2 linked regions of the Persicimonas caeni genome follow. The protein of the gene in region 1 binds, or shares a complex with, the protein of each later gene. Links are inferred from orthologs where the notes say so. Each region holds a gene or a part of one and is shown in the gene's direction. Other genes may lie near its edges. The genes, in order: tsaD and tsaE.

Evidence for each region.
Region 2: the proteins of tsaD (region 1) and tsaE are in contact, whole or in part, in a crystal structure (PDB 6N9A), measured with the Thermotoga maritima proteins. The link is inferred for Persicimonas caeni from one-to-one orthologs. Residues at the interface, in WP_004082750.1 of Thermotoga maritima: Cys10, Asp11, Arg49, His50, Leu82, Gly84, Gly135, Gly136, Glu154, Thr155, Leu156, Asp157, Asp158, Ser159, Glu162, Asp165, Lys166, Arg169, Leu170, Tyr175, Lys213, Thr214, Leu217, Tyr218, Gln221, Arg222, Asn324; in WP_004082108.1 of Thermotoga maritima: Leu37, Gly38, Lys46, Lys57, Val59, Lys60, Ser61, Thr63, Phe64, Thr65, Leu66, Met67, Val69, Pro71, Tyr82, Arg83, Leu84, Asp86, Asp88, Phe89, Asp93, Ile128, Asp130, Glu131, Arg134.

The regions. Positions count from the first base shown.
Region 1 is NZ_CP041186.1:2,918,541-2,929,778, reverse strand. Bases 4,246-7,200 are described here. They hold tsaD (tRNA (adenosine(37)-N6)-threonylcarbamoyltransferase complex transferase subunit TsaD), read left to right. Parts: upstream 4,246-5,174; coding sequence 5,175-6,227; downstream 6,228-7,200. Other genes in these bases: FIV42_RS10745 (twin-arginine translocase TatA/TatE family subunit), read right to left, coding at 7,173-7,200; FIV42_RS10750 (hypothetical protein), read right to left, coding at 6,655-7,152; FIV42_RS10755 (hypothetical protein), read left to right, coding at 6,301-6,603; FIV42_RS10765 (response regulator), read left to right, coding at 4,246-5,163. Outside these bases: FIV42_RS10780 (CopD family protein), read left to right, coding at 1-37; FIV42_RS10775 (DUF2752 domain-containing protein), read left to right, coding at 34-444; FIV42_RS10770 (SseB family protein), read left to right, coding at 669-1,085; more of FIV42_RS10765, read left to right, coding at 1,420-4,245; more of FIV42_RS10745, read right to left, coding at 7,201-7,457; FIV42_RS10740 (CPBP family intramembrane glutamic endopeptidase), read left to right, coding at 7,647-8,369; FIV42_RS10735 (M20/M25/M40 family metallo-hydrolase), read left to right, coding at 8,378-9,751; FIV42_RS10730 (hypothetical protein), read left to right, coding at 9,961-11,238.
Region 2 is NZ_CP041186.1:7,739,072-7,750,340, reverse strand. Bases 5,038-8,023 are described here. They hold tsaE (tRNA (adenosine(37)-N6)-threonylcarbamoyltransferase complex ATPase subunit type 1 TsaE), read left to right. Parts: upstream 5,038-6,265; coding sequence 6,266-6,781; downstream 6,782-8,023. Other genes in these bases: FIV42_RS28785 (hypothetical protein), read left to right, coding at 8,003-8,023; FIV42_RS28790 (CPBP family intramembrane glutamic endopeptidase), read left to right, coding at 7,402-8,016; FIV42_RS28795 (hypothetical protein), read left to right, coding at 6,901-7,380; FIV42_RS28805 (hypothetical protein), read left to right, coding at 5,966-6,253; FIV42_RS28810 (protein kinase domain-containing protein), read left to right, coding at 5,038-5,941. Outside these bases: FIV42_RS28825 (HEAT repeat domain-containing protein), read left to right, coding at 1-1,431; FIV42_RS28820 (DUF4388 domain-containing protein), read left to right, coding at 1,515-3,161; FIV42_RS28815 (nuclear transport factor 2 family protein), read left to right, coding at 3,273-3,872; more of FIV42_RS28810, read left to right, coding at 4,046-5,037; more of FIV42_RS28785, read left to right, coding at 8,024-8,254; FIV42_RS28780 (TIGR02757 family protein), read right to left, coding at 8,255-9,100; FIV42_RS28775 (TIGR04563 family protein), read left to right, coding at 9,251-9,445; FIV42_RS28770 (hypothetical protein), read left to right, coding at 9,560-9,922; FIV42_RS28765 (hypothetical protein), read right to left, coding at 9,946-11,269. UniProt on the Escherichia coli protein: Required for the formation of a threonylcarbamoyl group on adenosine at position 37 (t(6)A37) in tRNAs that read codons beginning with adenine.

The DNA.
Region 1 (11,238 bases):
CATCGTCTTTCTGATGAAGGGACGCTATCTGGCATGAAACTCGCCGTCGAACAGCGCAACCCGGGGCATATCCCGCTGGGGGCATTCTTGATGCTCCCGCTCTTTGCCCTGCCGCTGGGCGGCTGGATGGTCCAGCAGCCGTGGGGCAACCTGGGGACGTGCGCGCTCAAGGCGACGGTGGGCCTGCCGTGCTTGAGCTGCGGGGCGACGCGCGCCACGATTCGCCTGCTGTACGGCGACTTGGCCGGCGCGATCAGCCTGCAGCCGATGATGATGGCGGTATATGCGGCGCTGGCGCTGTGGGGCTTGGTGAGCTTCGGGCTGTTCGTGCGCGACAAGCGGACGAAGATCCACCTGAATGCGACGGAGAGTAAGATCTTCAAGATCTCGCTGATCGTGGTGCCGTTGGTCAATTGGGCGTATTTGATTGTGGTCGGCGTCTAGGAGGCAGGGCGTTTCGGACAGCAAAGCTTCTCGGCGCCCCCCATCCGCCTCGCGTTAAACGACACGCTCGGCACCTTCCCCCTGGGGAAGGGATTACCCCGCGAATAGCTACTTGGTTCAGGCTTGCTTGGGCAGCCCTTCACCTCGGGGAAGGTGGCTCGCGCGCGTTACAGCGCGAGTCGGATGGGGGGCGCCAGAAAGCAGAGAATTACAGGAAACCAACCATGGCCTCAGAAATCCGAGACTACGTCGCCCGCGCCAAGGCGGACCCGACGACCGAGAACATTCAAGCCCTGTGGCAGGCGATGTTCTTGCTCAAGGGCTGGTACTTTTTGCCCGCCGAAAACCGCCAGGGGCCCAACCGCCCCACGGTGATGCTCGTCGACGACGAGCCGTGGCTAGTGGCGTTTACCAACGTGCGCCGGCTCAAGGACTTCGCGCGCACCACCGGCCGCGCCGAGGCGTCGGGCGAGGTCTTCTTGATGGTGCTCGACCCGCGCGACTCGATGGAGCAAATCCTCGACGTGCGCGAACAGGTGCGCGGAGTGGTCTTCAACCCCGACTCGCCGGCGACCTTCCGCGCCCCGGTCGAGGCGCTCGAGCAGTACGCCGAGCATTTCGGCGTGCTGACGCGCGAGTGAAAGCGCGCTTCGCGCGAGCAAAAGAGTGAAAAAGTAAAAGAGCAAAAAAGTAACGCTCCTCGAGCTGCCCTTGGGCACGAGTTGTTTTGCTCTTTTGCTCTCTAGCTTTTTGCTCTTTTGCTCTCTAGCTTTTTGCTTTTTTGCTCTTTTGCTCTTTTGCCGTTGCGGACCTTCCTTGTGAATGACTCCTCAACCATTTAAGATTCGCTGCGGTACCAGATCGTCGGCAGGATTCTTGCTTGTTTTCTAGGACGTGTAAGGATCCTACCGATCGTGTCGGCCACCTCATTTTGGGGCTGGCGCGCAGTGCGGAAAACCCTCCGGAGGAGCGGGCGTGGCGAACGAGACCATCCTGGTAGTTGACGCGGATACGAAGAGTCAGAAAGTCCTCGAGGTCAGCTTCAAGAAAGCGGGCTATCGAGTACTGATCGTCGACTCGATCGAGAAGGCGCGGAGTGCCATCGGCACCCACGAGCCCGATCTGATCATCAGCGACACCGAGTTGCCCGACGGGGACGGCTTCGACTTCTGTGCCGAAGTCAAAGAGCACCCGCACTGGACGAATATCCCGTTCGTCTTCCTGACCGAGCAGCGCTCGCTTCCCGAGAAGATGCGCGGCTTCGAGTTGGGCGCCGACGAGTATTTGACCAAACCGATCTACATCAAAGAGGTGACCAGCCGGGTCGAGGTGCTCTTGCAAAAGCGCGCCCAGCAGCGGCTCAGCGGCGGCGAAGCCGAGGAGTTCGAGGGCGACCTGGCCGACGTGACCATGATCGACCTCTTGCAGACCATCGAGCAGGAGCTTCGATCGGGGTCGATCCAGATCAACCGAAACGGGCGCCGAGCCGCCGTGCACTTTCGTGAGGGCAATATCCTCGACGCGATGTGCGGCAAGCTGCAGGGTGAAGAGGCCCTGTACCGGCTGATGCTGTGGCCCGACGGCGACTTCCGCGTCGAGTACCACGAGAACGTGCGTCGCGCCGATCATATCGAGAAGAACTCGAGCGAGCTTCTGATCGAGGGAATCCAGCGCCTCGACCAGTGGAACGAGCTGGTGGCTGTGCTGCCTTCGCTGGGGCGGGTCTTCGAGGCCGACTACCAGCGTCTGCCCAATCTGCTCGCCGAATTGCCCGAGCCGGCCGGACGCGTGGTGCGTCTCTTCGACGGGGTGCGCTCGCTGCGCGAGGTCGTCGATGACAGTCCCTTCGACGATATCACCACCTTGCAGATCATTCGCCGGCTTTTGAGCGAAGATGTGCTCTACGAGAAGTCGTCGAGCGAGGCGACCGACTCGCAGAAGACCTCCAACCTGGAGGCGTGGCTTGCCGGAGCGGAGGACGACGAGGACGTGCCGACCCCGTTTACGCAGGTCGACTCGTCGGTCGAGATCAGCCCGCTGGGCGATCAAACCACCGAGACTCCCGAGGCGGCATCGAGCTCCGGTGCCGAGGGCGGCGGGCACTGGAAGGTGCATTGGGATGCCGCAGACGACTCCGACGAACGTGCGCGCAGAACCCTCGAGCAGCCGCGGGCCGAAGAGCCGATCGTCGAGCAGCCGGCTGCAGACGAGCGGGCCGTCGCAGAAAGCCCTCAGCAACTCGACGCCGACAGCGCGCTCAACGAGCTCGAGGAGCGCGAGGTGCGCCGACGTGAAGAGGAGGCGCGCCAACTTCTGCGCCAGAGCGGGCGCTTCGAGGCGACGATCCAACAGCTGCAGGCTGTCCCACGTGACGAGGCCGCCAAGTCCGATGAGGCAAAGGCGGACAAGCTCGAAGGTGACGAGGCTGCCGAGCGGCGCACCACCGCGCCGATCGAGAGGGTGGCTCGCGACGAAGAGACTCCCCCTGCAGAGAGCCAGACGGCACACCGCACCCGTCAGCCGACGCCGATCGCCACGCCCAACGGAGACGTGAGCGCCGAGGACGATTTCCCCAAGCGCTCGCCCGCCGACCAGACCTCCCCGGGAATCCAGGTCGCGCGGTTGTTCCAAGACGAAGAGGACGAAGAACTCCAAGAGCCGGAAGAGTCGGCCGAGCAGGCCGACGAGGCTGTCGATGCCACTCAGGCGGAGCCGGAGCCCGAGGCCGCCCAACAGGCCCAGCAAGAAGAGCCTCGTAGCAGTGCCGAGCGGCGTGCCGCGTCGGTCGAGGAGGCGGCGTCGGTCAAGCGCGAGGCGTCGCGAAGTGTGCGCGAGAGCGCGCCGTTTGCGGCCATCGACCCCGACGAACTTCCCAAGGCCGACGACGAAGGCGACGTGGTCGAACAGTCGGCAAGTGCCGAGGAGGCCGTCGAGCCGAAAGAGTCGGCCGAGCCAAAAGAGGCGGTCGAGCAAGAGGAAGCGGCCGAGCAAGAGGAAGCGGCCGAACAGGAAGAGCCGGAGGAAGCGGCCGAACAAGAGGGGACGGCGGAGCAAGACGATGCGCCGGCGGAAGAAGACCTCGACATCGATCGCTCGGACCGGGTGACCGAGGAGATTTCGGCCGTCGACGACGAAGAAGAGATCGTCGAGCCGATCGAAAAGCCGGGCCGGATGGCCGACGAGGTCACCGAGCCGATCGACGAGGAAGAGGAGTCCGCCGACGAGATTCCCGCCGTCGACGTCACCCCGGCAGAGGCGCCCGCCAAGGTCGAGCGGTCGGCCGCCGACGGTCAAGTCGTCAAGGCCGAATACGACCTGTCGCAATCTCCGGGAAGCAAGGCTGCCGAAGCCGCGCCGGAGGCTGGGGAGGCCGAGAAGCAAGAAGAGCCGGAAGCCGAAGAGCCGGAAGCCGAAGAGCCGGAGGCTGGAGAGCCGGAGGCTGGAGAGGCCGACAAGCAAGAAGAGGCTGCTGACGAAGCGTCCGAAGAGGAACCGGAGGCCGAAGAGGCCGAGAAGGAAGAAGAGGCCGAGAAGGAAGAAGAGGCCGACGAGGAAGCAACCGAAGAGGCCGAGAAGGAAGAAGAGGCCGAGAAGGAAGAAGAGGCCGACGAGGAAGCAACCGAAGAGGCCGAGAAGGAAGAAGAGGCCGAGAAGGAAGAAGAGGCCGAGAAGGAAGAAGAGGCCGAGAAGGAAGAAGAGGCCGACGAGGAAGCAACCGAAGAGGCCGAGAAGAAAGTAGAGGCCGAGAAAGAAGAGGCGACTGCTGACGAAGAAGATGACTTCTTCCAGGAGTCTCTCGCCGACAAGTCGCACGAGGACGCCTTTTTCTCCGACGGTGAAGAGGGTGATTACGATTGGGAGTTCGAGGACGTCCCTCAGACGAGCAATCGTTGGGTGTATTTTGTCGCCGTCGCCGTTCTGGCGACGTTGACCGCGGTTGTCATCGCCGTGGCCACCGGCGACAACCAGACGCCCGAGAACGCCGAAGGCGACAAAGTTGCCGCCTCCGACGAAGAGCCTGCCAAAGAGGAGACTCCGGAGCCGGCCGTCGAAGCGCCGGTGGAGCCGGCCAAAGAAGAGGTGGCCGAAAAGCCGGCTGAAGAGACGCCCGAGCCCGAAGGCTTGAGCGAGGCGCAGGCGCAGATGGAAGCCGGCGTCTACGGCGCCGACGTCCAGACCACCGCCACGCAGACTGCCGTGGCCGTCGCCGGGGTCGACCCGGCCACTGCCAATCAGCAGCCCGTGGCCAACGCCGGCCAGGGCGACCAGCCGGCTGCCGGTGCAACCAAGCCGGCGGTGCAAAACAAGCCGCCCAAGACCGAGCCCGCCAAAAAGCCCGCGCCCCAGAAGCCCAAGGCGAGCGGCAACAGCTTCGACGACCGTCTGGCCAGCGCTCAGCGCCTGGTCAATCGCGGCCGCAACAGCCAAGCGCTCGACGCGCTTCGCAAGTTGAGCAAGGAGAAGCCCGGCCACGGCAAGACCGCCTACCTGCACGGCCAAGCCGCGCTGGGGGCCGGACGCAACGGCGAAGCGATCAAGCAACTGTCGCGCGCCGACCGCCTCGGCTACCGCAAGGCGAGTATGTACCTCGACCTGGCCACCGCCTATCAGCTCAGCGGCGACATCGGCAAAGCCAAGGGCGCCTACAAGAAGTTTCTGAATCTACAGCCGTCCGGCAAGCGCGCCGACGAGGTTCGCTCGATTCTCGAACGGCTCTGAGAGAGTAATCCATGCTGGTCTTGACCCTCGAGTCGAGCTGCGACGAGACCTCGGCGGCGATCATCGAGGACGGGAAGAAGATCCTGTCCAACGCGGTCGCCAGCCAGATCCCGGTGCACGCCCGCTACGGCGGCGTGGTGCCCGAGCTCGCCTCCCGCAATCATATTCGTGACATCCACCCGGTCATCGATCAGGCGCTCGAGCGCGCCCAGAAGACTCTCGACGACATCGAGGGCTTCGCGGTGACCGCCGGTCCGGGGCTGGTCGGCAGCCTGCTCGTCGGCGTCGAGACCGCCAAAGGGCTCGCCTTCGCCAAAGACCGGCCATGTGTAGGCCTGAACCACCTCGAGGGCCACCTGACCACGGTCTTGTTGGACCTCGACGAGGTCGGCACCCCCGAGTTTCCCTACGTGGGCCTCATCGCCAGCGGCGGCCACTCCGACATCTACATCGTCCACGAGCTGGGCGATTACACGTTGCTGGGCCGCACGCGCGACGACGCGGCCGGCGAGGCCTTCGACAAGGTCGCCAAGATGCTCGGGCTGCCCTATCCGGGCGGCGTCGAGATCGACCGACTCGCCAAGACGGGCGACCCGGCCGCGATCGACTTCCCGCGGCCGATGTGGACGCGCAAGAACCTCGATTTTTCGTTCTCCGGGCTCAAAACCGCGGTGCTCCAGCATCTCGAGGAGCACGGCATCCCCGAAGGCCAGGCGCTCAACGACCTGTGCGCCTCCTTCCAAGAGGCGGTCGTCGACGTGCTCGTCATGAAGGTGATGACGGCGGCCCACCAGAACGATATCGGGCGAGTGGTGCTGTCGGGCGGCGTGGCCTGTAACAGCCGCCTGCGCCAGGCCATGCGCGCGGCCGGGGACGAGGCCGACGTCGACATCTTCATTGCGCCGGCGTCGCTTTGTACGGACAATGCGGCTATGCTGGGCGCCGTGGCCGAGTTCTACCTGCAGCAGCTCGACGCGCCGGGCTTTACCAGCCACGGGCTCAAAGCGCGCGGGAGCATGCCGCTGGGCGTCAGCAAGCGCACCAAGGCGCGTACTCACCGGTAGCATCCACCGCTTGCACCCGTCGGTCGGTGTCGAGCGGGTCGATTGGTCTCGCAGTTGTTTGAGGAGGAGTATTTTGCTCGGAGAGGATGCCAAACGCAATCAAATGATGGGTGCGCTCGAAGAGCATGCTCAAATCAAGGCGGCGCTCGTGGTCGATCGCGCCGGCTCGGTGCGAGCGCGCGTCGGCCGAGCTCGCGCGCTCAAGGCCACCGCCGGCGCGACCGAGCCGATGGTCGCCACCGGCCTCGACGCCAAAGAAAACGTCTACCTGGTCGGCGCGGGCAAAGACTTCCTGATCGTCATCTTCGACGACGGCGTCGACTTTGACGCCATCAAGCGAGACGTCGACGCGCTCATCGCCGATCTAGAACTGTAACCGAGCTTCCCGGATCTTGGTTTGCCGAGTCTGGGCTTACCGGGGTTCGACTTATTGGGTCTTGTCTTCGGCAGGCGCGGACATCTTGTTGGCTTCTTCCTCGGTGATCGGCTCGGCTTCGAGCCCGCCGGTCATGATGACCATGGGGATGCCACCGATATTCTCGGCGCGCAGCGGGGTGCGCTGGGTGATGAAGGTGCCCAGGCCGGCATACGCCGCCATCGAGATCAGGAAGACGACCAGCGACTTGACCGCTTCACCGCTGGTGATGGCCACCAGCATCACAAAGTGCAGCGCGCCGGCGCCCAAAATGCCGAACAGGCCGAAGTCGCGCAGCACGAACGTGGCGAAGTTGGATACCACCGCCGCGATCACCGCGCCCACGAACGTATTGTGCTCGGGGTCGGTCTGCAGCACTTTGAAGCCGATCAGATAGACGAACACGTGCACGATGGCCGCTGCGATATAGAATGTGGACGGCGTCCAGGTGATGGCGGCTTCGGCCAACATGGGCATGTTGGCGATGGGAGCGATGAGGTCGACCAGCATGAAATCCTCGTACTGCGCGTTCAGGCTTCAGAGTCGTTAGCTTTTGGCTTGTTATCTTCGTCTTCGTCGATCATCGCTTCATCGACCGGAGGCTTGCGCGTGCCCGGCTTGGGCTCGGCAGCGTCCGTCGACGCACGGCGTTGGTGCTCGGGGGTGATGTCGACGGCATCGGGCCCGGGAAGGCTGCGTGCTCGTTTGGCGCGCATCTCGCCGAGCGCTTCGCTGATGTCACCGAGCTTTCCGAGTCCGAAAATACAGATCACGATGACGATCAGCAGGATGATCTCGGTCAAGCTGGGAACCATAAGCGCTTTTCCGCGAAGAAATGATCCACGATTGGTCGGCCAAGATCAAGAAATCCAACTGCTTGACTGGCCCCGTGGGCCAAGTTGTAGCAGGCTACATCCATTTGCGAAAGAAAGTTCCCGTCGTGAATATTTTAAAAGTGTGCGCCTGTTATACATCGAGGAACGTCCCAAGCTGGAGACATGAAGATGAAAGAGGCCGTCAAAACCTACTTGGATAAGACCCGCGACCTGCCCACCAGCGTCATCTTGGTCTTCCCGCTCTTTGTGCTCTACCAGCTCGGGCTGCTGGCCACCGGTGGGGTGCGTAACGGCGTCGACTTCGTGACCGACGTGCTGATGGCCCTGGCCGGCCATAACTTCTGGAACTACTTCCTGATCAACTTGGGGATACTGATCGCCTTCGGCCTGTCGCTGATCTGGCTGCGCAAAAAGGGCGAGTTCAACCCGAAGCTGTGGCCCAAGGTCATCGCCGAGAGCACGGTGTACGCGTTTTTCTTCGGCGCCGCCGTCATCGGCATGATGCGGGGGCTGGGCCTCGACGTGCTGCTGGCGTCGGGCGCCGGCGCGGTCGAGTACGGCGTCTTCGACAGCCTGGTGTTGAGCATCGGCGCCGGGCTGTACGAGGAGCTCGTCTTCCGCCTCTTCTTGATGGGCGGCATGTTTTACGCCGGGGTCAAGTGGGTCAAATGGCCGGCGTGGCTGGCTGCGACCACTGCCGTATTGGTCTCGAGCCTGTTGTTTAGCGCGGTCCACTATATCGGATCTCTGGGCGATCCATTTGAACTCGGCTCGTTTACGTACAGATTCTTCGCCGGCGTGCTGTTGGCGGTGATCTTTTACCTGCGAGGGTTTGCGGTCGCGGTTTACACGCATGCGATCTACGACGTGATCGTGATGGTCTTTCGCTGAGAGGAACGATGCCGCTCGACCCGCACGGAATCGACTGGGACGAAACAGGCCGCGAAGCGGTCGAACTCTTCAAGGGGCTTCTGCGCCTCGACACCACCAACCCGCCCGGCAACGAGAATCGCGCCGCCGAGTACCTGGCCGAGGCGCTGTCGGAAGACGGCCTCGACCCTTGGATCGTCGAGAGCGCGCCGGGGCGAGCGAACTTGGTGGTGCGCTTGCCGGCCACGGTCGACACCCCCACTGGCGGGCCGCTTTTGCTCGCCGGCCACACCGACGTGGTCCCGGCCCAGGCGGCTCGTTGGACCCACCCACCCTTTTCGGGGGCCGAAGAGGACGGCCATATCTGGGGCCGTGGGGCGGTGGACATGAAGAATATGGTCGCCATGAGCACGATGGTGGCCAAGCTGATGGCCCGCTCGGGCCGCGAGCGCAAGCGTGACTTGATCGTGGCGGCGGTCGCCGACGAGGAGGCCGGCTGCGGGCACGGCTCGAAGTTCTTGGTCGACAATCACCCCTCGCGGGTCAACGCCGAGTTCATGCTCGGCGAAGTCGGAGGGTTTTGGCTCAATATCGGGCCGCAGAGCTATATCCCGATCATGGTCGCCGAGAAGGGCTCGGTGCACCTGCGCATGACCGCGCGTGGCCCCTCCGGCCACGGCTCCATCCCGCGGCCCGACAACGCGCTCGTCCAGTTGGCCTCGGCGATCGAAACCCTCGGCAAAAACCGGCTTCCCTACCACCTGTCGCCGGTCATGGAGGACTTCATCCGCAAGCTCGCCGACACCCAGCCGCTGCCGGCGAGCATGGGGCTCAAGAGCCTGCTCAACAGCCGGCTCTCCGGGCCGGTGCTCGACAAAATCTTGCCCGATCCGTCGATCTCTCGAAACTTCAACGCCCTGCTGCACAACACCGTCTCGCCCACGGTAATGCACGCCGGCTCCAACCGAAACGTCATCCCCGGCGAGGCCAGCTGCGATCTCGACGGCCGCACCCTGCCGCACTTCAACGGCCAAGACCTCAAACGCGAGGTCGAGCGCTGCATCGACGATCCCGCCATCGACATCGAGGTCGTCTCCGAGGCGCCCGCCGTGCAGGCCAACCCCATCGGCAGTCCCTTGCTCGACACGATCACCGACACCCTCGCGGTGCACGCCCCGGACGCCATTCCCGCCCCCTACATGATCCCGGGCCACACCGACGCGCGCTTCTTCAGCCGCCTGGGCATGCGCTGTTACGGATTCGCCCCGCTCAAGCTCGATCCTGACAGCGATCTCGTCTTCAGCGACCTCTTTCACGGCGTCGACGAGCGCGTGCCCGTCGACGGATTCGTGTGGGGACAACGCGTGCTCTACGACGTGGTGAGCCGCTTTTTGGCCAAGTAACTCCTCCCCCGACCGGGGAGGTGTCACACGGTCGTTACATTGTGGCGAGTAAATCGTCACAAACACGCCACTTCAATTCCATCCATCGATGACATTGTGCACCCCGAACTGGACGGGCGCCCATTGCCCGTTTGTGTCCTGTTTTCGTCGGGATAGGCCCGCCGGGAGCATTCGCAGTCTGGTCTCTTTTCCATTCGGGGAAAGCCAAGATGAATTGGAATGTGAACACGAAGTTTATCGCTCTGTCGCTCGCTACCATGCTTGCCGGCTCACTGGGCGCCGCTGCTTGCGGCGACGACGCCGGCAACAACGAAACCACCAACAACGGCGGCTCGAATAACGGCCAAGGCCTCGACCATCCGAACGTCGATTGCTCGGAAGTCGACTCTGGCACGCTGTGCAATATCACCGGCGGGATCACCGAAGATCTCACGCTGGCCAACGACGGCACCATCTATCAACTCCAAGGGCCGGTCTTCGTCGGTGACGACGCCGAAGAGACCGTGCTGACCATCGAGCCCGGCGTGACCGTCTTCGCCGACCCGGCCACCTCCGAGACGACCTTCCTGACGATCCGCCGCAACTCGAAGATCATGGCCGAGGGCACCAAGGACGCCCCCATCGTCTTCACCCCGGCTGCCGACGAAGGCACCCGCCAGCGTGGCATGTGGGGCGGCATGATCATCAACGGTAATGCCCCGCTGAACACCGGCGCCGAGGCCGAAGGCGAGGGCAACACCGGCAAGTACGGCGGTGACGACCCCAACGACAGCAGCGGCACGCTCAAATACGTGCGCGTCGAGTTCGCCGGTGACCTGATCACCGACGAGGACGAGCTCAACGGCATCGCCTTCCAGGGCGTCGGTCGTGGCACCGTCATCGACTACGTGCAGGTGCACATGAACAGCGACGACGGCGTCGAGTTCTTCGGCGGCACCGCCGAGGCCAAGCACTTGGTTCTCACCGGTATCGGTGACGACAGCATCGACTGGACCGACGGCTGGCAGGGCAAGATCCAGTACGCCGTCGTCCAGCAATTCGACGACAAAGCCGACCGCGGCATCGAGTCGGACAACCTCAAGGCCGACAACGACGCCAGCCCGCGCAGCCACCCGGTCATCTCGAACGTGACGCTCCTGGGCGGCGCCGAGGGTGATACCGGCATGGTTCTTCGCCGCGGCGTGGCCGGCAACTACTACAACATGATCGTGGCCAACTTCGCCGATGCCTGCATCGACATCGACGATATCGCCACCTTCGAGAACGCTTGGGACGCCGACGCCGGCGACTTCAGCGGCGAGCTGACCATGGTCAACTCCATCGTCAACGGTTGCAACAAGACGTTCGACGAAGACGACGAAGAAGACGCCGAGGCCACCGAGCCGTTCACCGTCCAAGAGTGGTTCGAAGGCCAGAACGGCAACCAAGCCACCGACCCCATGCTCGACGGCTGGGTTCCCCAGAGCGGCTCGCCGGCGCTGACCGAC
Region 2 (11,269 bases), 4.8 Mb from region 1 along the record:
GTGCAGGAGAACGCAACCGGCTACGCGTCGGCTGCCGCTTCGGCGCTCGGCGAAGCCGGTGTCAAAGAGGCGATCCCGGACATGATCGCGCTCTACAAGTCGAGCGACGACAACGAGCTCAAGCAGGGACTTCTGCAGGCGTTCGCGCACATGCCCGACCCGCAGATGGTCGGCCTGTTGACCGAGACGCTCAACCTCGACGTCGACAACTACCCGATCGCGCTGCACGCCTACAGCTGCGAGGTCATGGGTGAGATCGCCCAGAAGACCCCGCAGTCCATCGACGAGCCGGCCAAGCAAGCGCTCGTCAAGGGCCTGTTCTTGGGCAACATGAAGGGCCAGAACGTCTCCAAAGAGTGCGGCTTGGCCGTCCAACAGCTGGGCAGCCCGGCTGTCCCGCTGCTGATTCAGACCTTCAAAGGGGAGAACAAGGAGGTCCAAGACCTGCTCCTCAAGTACAACAAGCCGCCGAACTTCTCGTTCCCGGCCAACCGCACCAAGGCGGTCGCCGCGGTGCGTTTGGGCGGGCTGAAGACCTCCAAGGCCGTCGAGCCGTTTTTGGCCGACCTCAACTCGACCAAGGAAGCCCCCGAGCAGCTCTCCGGTCAGCACGCCATCCAGTGGCGCGTGACCGAGGCGCAGGCCACCAGCGAGATCATCAACGGCCTGGGCGATATCGGCGACAAGAAAGCCACCGAGGTGCTCGCCGGCATCGTCAAGAAGGAGAAGATCGAAGAAGAGTGGGACGAGATCACCGACTACCAGGTCGAGCTGCAGCTGCGCCAGGACGCCGCGTTCTCGCTGGTCCGCCTGGGTGACCGCGCGGGCACCGACGCGCTGCTCGAGATGGCCGAAAAGGGCGTGATCACCGACCTCGAGAAGCTCGCCGTTCAGGTGCAGGGCACCCCGCGCGAGATGCCGATCACGGACCGTTACCAGTTCAATTGGATGATGGCACAGGCCTACGCCTACCTGACCGACGCCGACGGCCTCGACGGGCTCGTGGCGCTGATCAAGAACACCAAGGAGAAGGAGCTCAAGAAGAAGTACGAGAGCTTCATCCCGGCCATCAAGGAGGGCGGCAAGTGCTTGGCCAAGGGCAAGCCCGCCGACCAGGCCGACTGCTTCGGTAAGCTGCTCGCCAGCAAGGACAAAGTCGTCGCCAAGAAGGCCGCCTACGAGCTGAGCCGTCTGCCGCCACAGGCAGCAGGCCCGGTCGTCGCCAAGAATCTGGCCCACGACAACCTCGAAGTGCGTGAAGTGCTCACCTTCGCCGCCTACCGCGTGCCGACCAAGAGTATGGTCGACACCATCGACAAACTTCTCGAAGACGAGAAGGACAAGGGCGGAGCTTACAAGCTCGACCACTACCGCATGAAGCTTCTGCGAGCGTGGCTTGAGAACAACGTGGCTGCCGTGGCTCAGAAGTAGCCTAATCGCCGCGATTGTGACACAGTAGAAACGGCCGGCACGAGTGTACGTGTCGGCCGTTTCTTTGTTCGGAGAGTGCACCGATGAGTGAGACGACAGCGCATCGAATCCAGCTGAGGGAGGGCAACGCCACCGTCCGGCGTTTGATGGCCGAAGCCCTCGAAGAATCGGGCTTTGAAGTCATGGGGGAGGCCGATGAAGAGCTCGCCGATTTGTTGATCGTCGACGTCGACAGCGGCCTCGAGGAGGTCGAACTGCTGCAGACGAGCTACACCGCCGAGGACCGTCCGGTGCTCGTATGCGGGTTGCGCCCGTCACGAGAGTCGCACGCGCAGGACAATTGGCTCGAGCGGCCGTTCTCGCCGAGCAGCTTCATCGCCCAGTGTCGCAATCTGCTCGGGCTCAACGAAGCCGCCCCAGCTTCCGGCTTGGACTCCGCGTATCCGGGGCTGCACGAAGATTCGACCCCGGAGACGCAGCGGTTGACCCTCGAAGACGCCGAAAAGCTCGAAGAGGAGCTCGGCCTCGAAAAAGGAGCCTTGAGCGCTCCTCCGAAATCCGAGGGACAGGACGACCAAGACGAGTTCGACGCTGCGCTCATGGACACCCACGACCTGAACGCAGAGGAGGGCGCCGAGTTTCTCGAGATCGACACCTCCAGCAGCATTGTGCTCGACGTCGAGGACCTGGAAGACGTCCACGAAGAGTTGGCGGCCGGAGGGTCGTTTATCGGCGAAGTGGAGCGGGCGAGTGTTGCTGAAGACGAGTTCGATTGGGAAGAGCCGATCGTCGAGGCGCCCGAGCAGCTTCGAAGCCCCACGTTGAGCCAAACGATGCCCGACGCGCCCGCGGTGATGGCGCCCGACAGTGTGCTCGACGAGGTCTCCGAGGAGGGCCCGTTTCCCGAGCCGCCGGTCGACGACGCTCCCTCCTCGCACGGCTCGGTGGCTCAACTTCCGCCGCAGCTCGAGCGACAAATCGAGAGCGTCGCCAAGTTGCTGGCGAATTCGTGGGGCCGCATCGGCCTGGCCGCTCGCCCGCGAGATCGGGCCGACCATATGCGACGAGTCCTGCGCGCGATCTTCACCGACGGGCTGAGCGCAGCCGCCGCCGAAGTCGAGCGAATTCCTGGCAGCCGGGGCTTCAGCGGTGACCTGAGCTCGCTCGATCTGGAGGCACTCTTGAATACGGTACGCGACCGTCAGTTGAGAGGCCGACTCGAACTTTCCGTTGGCGACGACGACTACGTGCTTTACCTCAATGGAGGGGTACTCGATGACATCGAGAATCTGTCGGGCGACGACGACGCGCTTCTTCTCGAGATTTTGCTCGAGCAGGGCCGCATTGCCCACGAGGTTTATGAGCGGCTCGCGCAGTCGTTGAACGACGAGCTGGGCGCGCCGATTCTCATGCAACTTCGCGAGGATCAGCTCGTCGGGGTGGACGACCTCGCACACGCGCGGCGTGAGCGTGCCGTACGCTTGATTCGTGGGCTCAGCGAAGCCCGCGGCGGCCGGTTCGCGTTTATGGACGTCGATAAGGGAAGTGGCCACGCGTGGCCCGTCGACGGAATCTCGGCCAACGTCGACGCGTTGCTCGACGATGCGCTACTTGGCGGCGCGTCGGAGTTCGCCGATGCTCTCGACGAGACTTTCGTGCCCGAGGGACTCGAGATCGATGAGCAGTTGCCCCAGACGGTGGAAGTGCCCGATCCGGATGAAGAATTGTGAGCGTAGCTGCGCTCGGCCGCACCGGCTGCTATCTTGACGATCTTATTCACGCAAGGGTAGGCTTACAAAGTGCTTAGACGCATTTTTCCAGACGAGTTTGTTGTCCTCGCGATGATGCTCGCCCTCGCGGTGAGCGTTGCGGGCTCCGGGTGCGAGAAAGAGAGCACCTGGGACGAGCCCGGCCCGGCCGCCTCCTTCGAGAATTTCTTGATGGATTGGTACCGCGGAGAATACGAAACTGCCTTCGAGACGATCACGCCGGAAGACCGTCAGGTGCTGACGAAGCCGCTCGATGAACTCGAGGGCAAACTCGACGCGCAGGACATGCCCGCCAAGGCCGACATGCTGGTGGTCGGGCGGGTCGATAACCCGTACGACATCAAGGATATCGATCTGGCAGAGCCGCTCGAGACCAAGCCTGACAAGGGTCAAAAAGTGACCCTCGAGCTTGTTTATCACGACGGCCGCGAAGGTGAGGCGACTATGATCTGGGGCGGCGACCGCTGGTATGTCGACCTGCCGCTCGAGCAAAAGGCATCGGAGCCGGCTCCGAAAGATGCACAAGAGCCAAAGCCGGAAGGGCAAGCGGCGGATAAGCCGGAGCAGCCCTCGGCTGACGAAGAGACAGACGCAGACGGCGGCAGCCTGCACGACCAGCAGCAGCACGACCAGCAGCAAGATGCTGGGCGGCAACAAGGCGAGCAGCAGTAGGACCTGAAGAGCTCATGAGTGACTCGAACAATAAAGGCGCTGACCAGCCGGTCGTCCCCAAGCCCACGCAGTCAAAGGCTGCGGGCCCGCCATCCAAGCGGCCCGCCGGTCCTCAGGGGGGGCCGCCGTCAGGGCCCCCGTCGGGCCCTCCCGGTCCACCGCCGAGCCCAGCGATGAGCAAACGCGCGCCGGGCGTGCGCAACGCCACCGAGGCGCCGGCCGAGCCGACCACGCTTCGCACCGGCGACACCGTCGGCGGCGCGTTCGTCGTCCAGCGCTACTTGGGAAGCTCCGATGGCGCCATCAGTTACCTGTGTGACGAAAAGGGCAAGGACAGCCAGGTCGTCATCAAGGTCTTGTCGATGCCCTATCCGGGGGATGAGGCCTTTGGAAAGCTCCGCGAGCGCATCAAGGTCGCCAGCTCCATCCGCCACCAAAATCTGACCAAGATTTTGGGCATGGGCAAGACGGGCAAAGACGAGATGTTCGTTGCCATGGAGTACGTGCGCGGCTCGAGCGTCTCGCGCGTGGTCGCTCAGCGACGTGAAGCCGGCGATACGCTGGCGCTGCGCGATGTCTTCACCATCTTGGCGCACGCCTGTGATGCCCTCGAAGAGGTCCACAAGCGCACCACCCACGGCGTGCTGACCCCGTACAACATCTACCTGAGCCACAAAGGCGTGGTGAAGGTCGGCAACCTGACCTTCGACCGCATCGCTGGAGAGTATCTTGCCCAGCAAAAGGGCACTGGCCCCTTTGTCGACAGCATCTACGTGGCTCCGGAAGCCGCGCAGAACCCGACCGACCTGAAGCCGTCGGCCGATCTGTTCAGCCTCGGCATGATCGCCGCTGAATTGTTGAGCGAAAATGGGCTGCCGAACGACCGCAAGCGCGCGCGACACTTGGCTCTCGACGGCATGGGCAAATACCCGCCTTCGCTGGTCAACCTGATCGCTTCGTGTATCGATTCGTCGCCGGCCAACCGGCCCGCTAGCGTGCGGGTCTTCCGCGACACCTTCGAAGACGCCGCTCGCGAAGCCGGTGAGACCCTGGGCGGACCGCCTCCCGAGGGATGCCTCCCGATCGAGCCGGCCGTCGAAGACGATAGCCCCAGCGCCGTGGGCGACGAGGACAGCGACCTGTTCGACATCGACTTGCCCGGCTTTGGCGACGACGAAGCCGACAGCGACGGCGAAGAGCGCTATCTCGTCCAAAAGGACGGCCTCGACTACGGTCCCTTCACAAAGCAGCAAGTTCTCGACCAGCTCTACGCCGACGACATCGACGAGTACACGCAGGTCCTCGACCGCGTCACCCAAGATCGCGTCGATCTGGGCGAAATGGACGAGTTCCGCGCCGAGGTCGAGGAGTATATCCCCAAGCGTGAAGAGCGCCGCCGCCGCGAAGCCGAGGCCCGCGCCGAGCTGGAGCGAAAGGTCAAGAAGGGCGCCTCCGTGGGCCTCATGATCGGCGTCGCCGTCGGCGTCGTCGTCCTCGTCGTGCAGGTGATCTGGTACCTCAATCTGCCGGACCCCGAGCCACTGCCGATGGAGAAGGCCTTCGCCTCGATGGACTACAAGTTCTTGCCGCCGCCCAAAGACTTTCAGACCGTCGCGGTGGACAAAGACCTGATGGCAAGTATCTTCAACCCCGAAGCAAGCGAGGAAGAAATCGCGCGCAAGATCAAGCGCCGCTCCAAAAAGCGCGGAGGCAAGCGCCGAAGCGGCTCTGGGGGCGGTAGCGGGGTCACCGAGGTCGACATGGGCAGCATGTCCGGCTCCTCGAAGCACCTGAGCGACTACGAGATCAACCAGATCATCATGTCGAACTTCGGCCAGCTTCGCGGCTGCATCATGCAGGAGCTCAAGAGCAACCGATCCTTCAAGGGTGTGACCGTGCAGTTCTTCATCCGTCCGTCGGGTACCACCGGTGGCGTGAAGATTCGCGAGGGCAAATACTCGAACCGCCCGGTCGGCCAGTGCCTCAAGCGTCGCTTCCGCTCGATGAAGTTCCCGGAGCATGGCGCTGTGAGCAACAAGGGCGTCACGTTCCCGCTTCGCGTACAATGACTCGAAATTTATAAAGGATAAAAAATGACTCCAGAAGTTCTCGAAGAAATTCTCGTCGAGCAATTCGACGCCGAAAAGGAAGGCGGCGATCTTCTCATCCCGACCGGCAAACGCGTCACGCTGCTTTTGCAGGCCGGCGACTCGTTGATGCCCGTCAACCGCGTGCGCCGCATCAGCTTTACGACCGACTACGTGTCGGTGACCACCGAGGAGGAGCGCTACTTCATCGACGTCGAGCGCCTCTTCGGCGTGCGCCAAGATGACTACGAGGCGCGTCCCGCCGACGCGCGTCCCGGCTTCCACCACGGCTAGTCGACCATTCTCATGGACGCTCCCCAATTTGACCCGCAGGCGTTCGGCCTGCCCGAAAGTCCGGCTCTGGTCCTCGACCTGAGCGACGAAGAAGTCACGCGTCGGCTGGGCAGGGCGCTCGCCCAGAGCCTGGACGCCGGCGCGTTTGTCGGGCTGATCGGCAACCTGGGCGCCGGCAAGACCACGCTGGTCCAGTCGCTGGTGCGCACGCTGGCCCCCGACGCCGAGGCGACCAGCCCCACCTACACACTCCTCAACGAGTACGAGACCGACCCGCCGGTGGTCCACGTCGACCTGTACAGGCTCGAGACCTACGACGAGCTCGAGTCGATCGGCTACTGGGACTACGCCGAATCGGGTTTCGCCATCACCTGTGTCGAGTGGCTCGACCGCATCCCCGAGGCGTGGCCTCGCGAGGGACTGATCCTCGAGATGGAGCGGGTCGACTCCCAGCGCACCGCGCGCCTGTGGGCGACCCCGGGCTTCGACACCGTGGCCGCCGATATCTCCGAACGCCTCACTTCTTGAGGCCCCTCGGAACACCCACGCCTCGACAGACGTTGCCCTTGACAGACTCCTTGCGGCGTGACAGCCGAGTCCACCGTGATTACATCTCGTTCAATGACGCGTTTACAAGCTCGACGACTATGACCAGCAGTAAGAACACCACATCGCAGGGCGAGCGCGAGGTCGAATTGCTCGCGCCGCGCCAAAAGCAGCTCATTCGTCAGGCGCTCACCGCCCGCTTCTCTGCGTTCTTGAAACCCGGCGAAAGCCTGGAGCTCGACGCCGAGCAGTCCGAGGACTACGTGTACGGCACCATCGCGGTGACCTCCGCCGACGAGTCGTTTCGCCTCGATCTCGAGGCGTCGATCTTGGCGGCCGACCAAAAGGCCGAGAAGCTCGACAGCCCGGAGCGGTTCTTGGAACTCGCCCTCGAGTTCTTGAAGCTGCAGCTCTACGAATTTTTCCGCCAGGACCGGCAGGAACGCTTTCATGTCGACTGGCGGCTCTATCCGGTCGAGAAGGCCACGATTCGCTTCCGCGGTCAGATCCGTAAGCCGAGCTTGGAACGTGAGGCTGACGCTTTGTTGGGCGAGGAAGACTCCGAGACGCCCGCCGACTGACCTCCGAAACGAGCCGCACCCATGAACAAAAGTATCACGGTAGGATTTGTCGTCGCGTTCTACGCCTTTTTGGGCGTGTTGGCCTGGGTGCTGGCGAGCATCTTCGGCGACATCAACCTACTCGTGTGGCACGACGCCAACGACACATCGGTCTACTTCGACGCCGTGCTCGGCGTCGCCGTCGGCATCGTCGTCGTTCTGGCGAGCAACGTGCTCGACCGTAAAGCCGAGTGGGCCAGGGAACTCGGGCGCGAGTTCGGACGCACCCTCGGGCCTCTGAGCACCGGTGACGCGTTCATCTTTGCGCTCGCCAGCGGCGTCGGCGAAGAATTGCTCTTTCGCGGATTCCTCCAGCAGATCCTTACCGAGGCCGTCTTCAGCGGCGCCTGGGCCGACTGGGCGGGTCTCATCGCAGCAAGCCTCATCTTCGGACTGATGCACGTCGGCCCGGACATCAAGAAGTTCTGGCCCTGGACGGCCATGGCGGTCGTACTCGGTGCTGGCTTTGGCTGGATGTACCTGTACACTGGAAACGTGCTCGCCCCGATACTGGCACACTTCACGATCAACTTCTTCAATTTGCAGTCGATCGGTCGCAAGTACGGACACCTGAAGGCCGGACATGAACAGCAGTAGTTTCGAACCCTATACCATCATCACCACGGTGCAGCCGCTGCTGATGCTCTGGGTCTTGGCGATCTCGTTCTTCACGACTCTCGCGGTGGTCGCCGTGCTCTCCAAAGGCCGAAGCTGGTACGAACTGGCCTGCTTCTTTCTGCTCATCTTCGTCGCCACGACCGTGCTCGGCCTCACGGGCGCTCACTTCGTCATGGGCGTGAAGTGGTTCGACGTGCAGGTGATCACGCTTCGGTAGTCACAGCGTGCAAACACTCTCGATCGGGCAGCTCGGACAATGCTCCTCGGAGCGCTTGTGGATGCAGCTTCCCGAAATCCCCAAATGACATAGCGCAAAGTCGTATTTGAGCGGGTCGTCGGCGTCCATCATGCGGAGCGACTCGGTAACTTCGAGTGCTGCTTTAAGATCTGTGCTCTTGCGATCGCATAGCCCGATGTAGCGACAGAGTCGACTGGTGTGCGTGTCGAGCGGCATGATCAGGTCGGCGGGGTCGAGCACCTCCCAGGTTCCCAAGTCGATGCCATCGGGCCCGCGCCCCATCCAGCGAAAGAAGAGATGCAGCCGCTTGCACGTGCTCCCGTCTGCCGGATCCGGCAAGAGGTAGCGCAGACCGCGCACGAATTCATCGCGGACGCGAGCGGCGCGTAGCTTCTGCACCAGAAAGCTCGCCCGCGACAAATGGTCATCTTCGGGCGCGCTCGCATACGCTGCTTCCAGCGAGCCGTACTCGCTTTGAACCTTCCGAATTGCGATCAGCAGATCGACGACGTCGGCTCCCTTCGTCATGCGATACACAAATTCACCGAGCTCGCCGGCGAGCGCGTCCGGCCCCATCTCGTCGACCGCCAGAGTAGGGCGAGGCCCCAAGAGTTCGAGTATCACTTTAACACCGGCTTTGAGCAGCTCGACACGACCGTAAGCCAGACAACTCGACAAAAGCGCGACCAGCTCACGGTCGAGGCGCTCCTTGTACTCCCACGCAAACTCGACGGGGTCGTGCCGACGGCGCTCGACGTAGTCGCACTCGCGCATCAACTCTTCGAGTAGCGGTTTAAGTTTTTGCGCCTGTTGTTCGTCCAGCATCTTTGCCTCAATTGCTTCCACTAATTTTTTGACGGTCGGCTCAGCTCACGTAAGGTGAGGACCGTGGTCGTCGTACAGTGTAGGACACGCGACGACAACCGCTTAGAAACACCGCTGTAAACCGATAGTAGTTGGTTCTGGAGACGCTCAATGGCTTCGAAGAAAAAGCTGACCCTGTACTTCCCCGAAAATCTGGTCAACGAAACCAAGCGAGAGGCGCTTCGCCACGATCGCTCGATGAGTTGGATCATCGAGATGGCCTGGCGCATCGCGCGTGAGCAAATCGAGTCGATGCCCGGCGTCGTCGAGCTCCAAGAGGGCAACTGGGAGGGCGCAGCCGAGTGACGCCTGTGGGTTTACCGAAGCCCCACAATCCGCTACAACCGACCCACCCAGAGCAACGATGTCTGCCCCGCCATGAAAGCGGCGGGGCGCCACACTTCTTCCATCGTGTAAGCCATGTCGGAGCCAACCCGTGAAGAGATCAAGGAGCGCACCGCCAAAATCGTGCGGCGGTTGGGCTACGTTGTCTTTATGGGAGGTGGACTTCTGATCTTCATCCCGATGCTCATCGGGGTAGGTTCGGGCATCAGCAACGACCGCATCTGGGATCCCGTCACCGGTCGACCCGTCACGCGCGACCAGCGCACCGTCGACTGTAAGGAAGAGGCGCGGCGCCTACTCGTCCAGGCCGGCGAGCAAGAGTCGCTCACTGGCAAATGGGACGAGCCGTACCGCGCTTGGCTGGTGCGCTGTCAGGAAGACCATCCCACGCTGTACGACATGTTGGCGGAGACCCGCCAAGATCTGCTCGAGAAATAGATTGTGTCGAAAACGGGGGGAGCTCAGAGTTCTGACGAGACGACCATTCGAAAGCGTCCGTCGGCATCTGTCCGCGCCTTGCCCAGGATGACGGTACGCCCGTCGATGACCCGGTAGGCTTCTACGCTCACGTCGCCGACCCCGGCGATATCGTCACCGTCAGAGCTTTCCGCGCCGAAGACTGAGCCGACGAGCACGGTCGGGCGGGGAAGCTCGATCTGCAGCGGTTCACCCGTGCGGAGCGCAGAGACGTCGGCCTGGGCGATCGTGCGCGGCTGGCCGGAGCTTTCTGGCGGCACCACGTGCACATCGTAACGCATCGGTTCGAGCCAGGCCTCGAAGCGGCCCTCCTCATCGGTCGTCACCGTGATGGCGCGTTCGTCGAGGTGCTCGTCTTCGGAGTACGCGTCGGAGTCGAGGCGGAATTCGAGTTCGGCCGAGGCCATGGGATTTCCCCCGGCATCGAGCACCGAGCCCGTCACGCGCTCTTTGAGATCGAGCTCGAAGCGGTGCGTGACGTCCGTGCCGATGGCGCCGGTCAGCTCGAAGGTCTTGCGCACGAATGGTGAGCGCGCCGGGGGGATGACCTCGAGGGTGTATTGCCGGAGCTCGTCGAAGGACCAATCGGCGGGAAAGAGCGTCAGCTCGAATTTGCCTTCGTTGTCTGCAGAGAACCTGCGCGCGAAATTGCCGCGTCCGAGCGGACCGCGGACGACGAGGCTCGTTCCCTGCCAGTTGTCCTCACTGCTGAATCCGTCCGGGGCTACGAGTTGGACGCTGACCGTGGCGGGCTCGGCAGGGTAGGCGCCGAGGCTTCCACTCCACGCGCACACCTCACCGCCACCTTGAGTGCTGCTGGTCACACATTTGGTCGCCAACGCGTCGAATGCGGCGTCGAAGCGAACGCTGGGAACCATCGACTCCGAGCTGGCGGGAACGACGTAGAGGTCATAGGTGCCGGTCTCGGGGGCGACGCGCAGGTCAAACTCGCCATTGGCCGTTGGGATGACTTCGGTGCTGCTATATTCGCCGGACGTCGACAGCGCATACACGCGCACGTTGTTCACCGACTCATCTGTTCCGGACGTGCCGTCAGGCCACACAATCTCGCGCGATAGGCGACCATCGACCACGAGATACTCGCTCGAAGGGAGCACGGAGAGCGAGAGCACCGTGTTGCTGTTGAACTCTCGTCTTCGCCAAGTCTTTTTGGGCAACTTGTCGCTCTCGTCAGGAACGAACGTCACCGTGTAGACGCCAGGATTGACGGTCGTGTCGAAGCGCCCGTCGTCGACGTGGGCCTGACGGATGAATAGCCCGTCGGAGGCGTCCTGGGGTCGGAAAAGA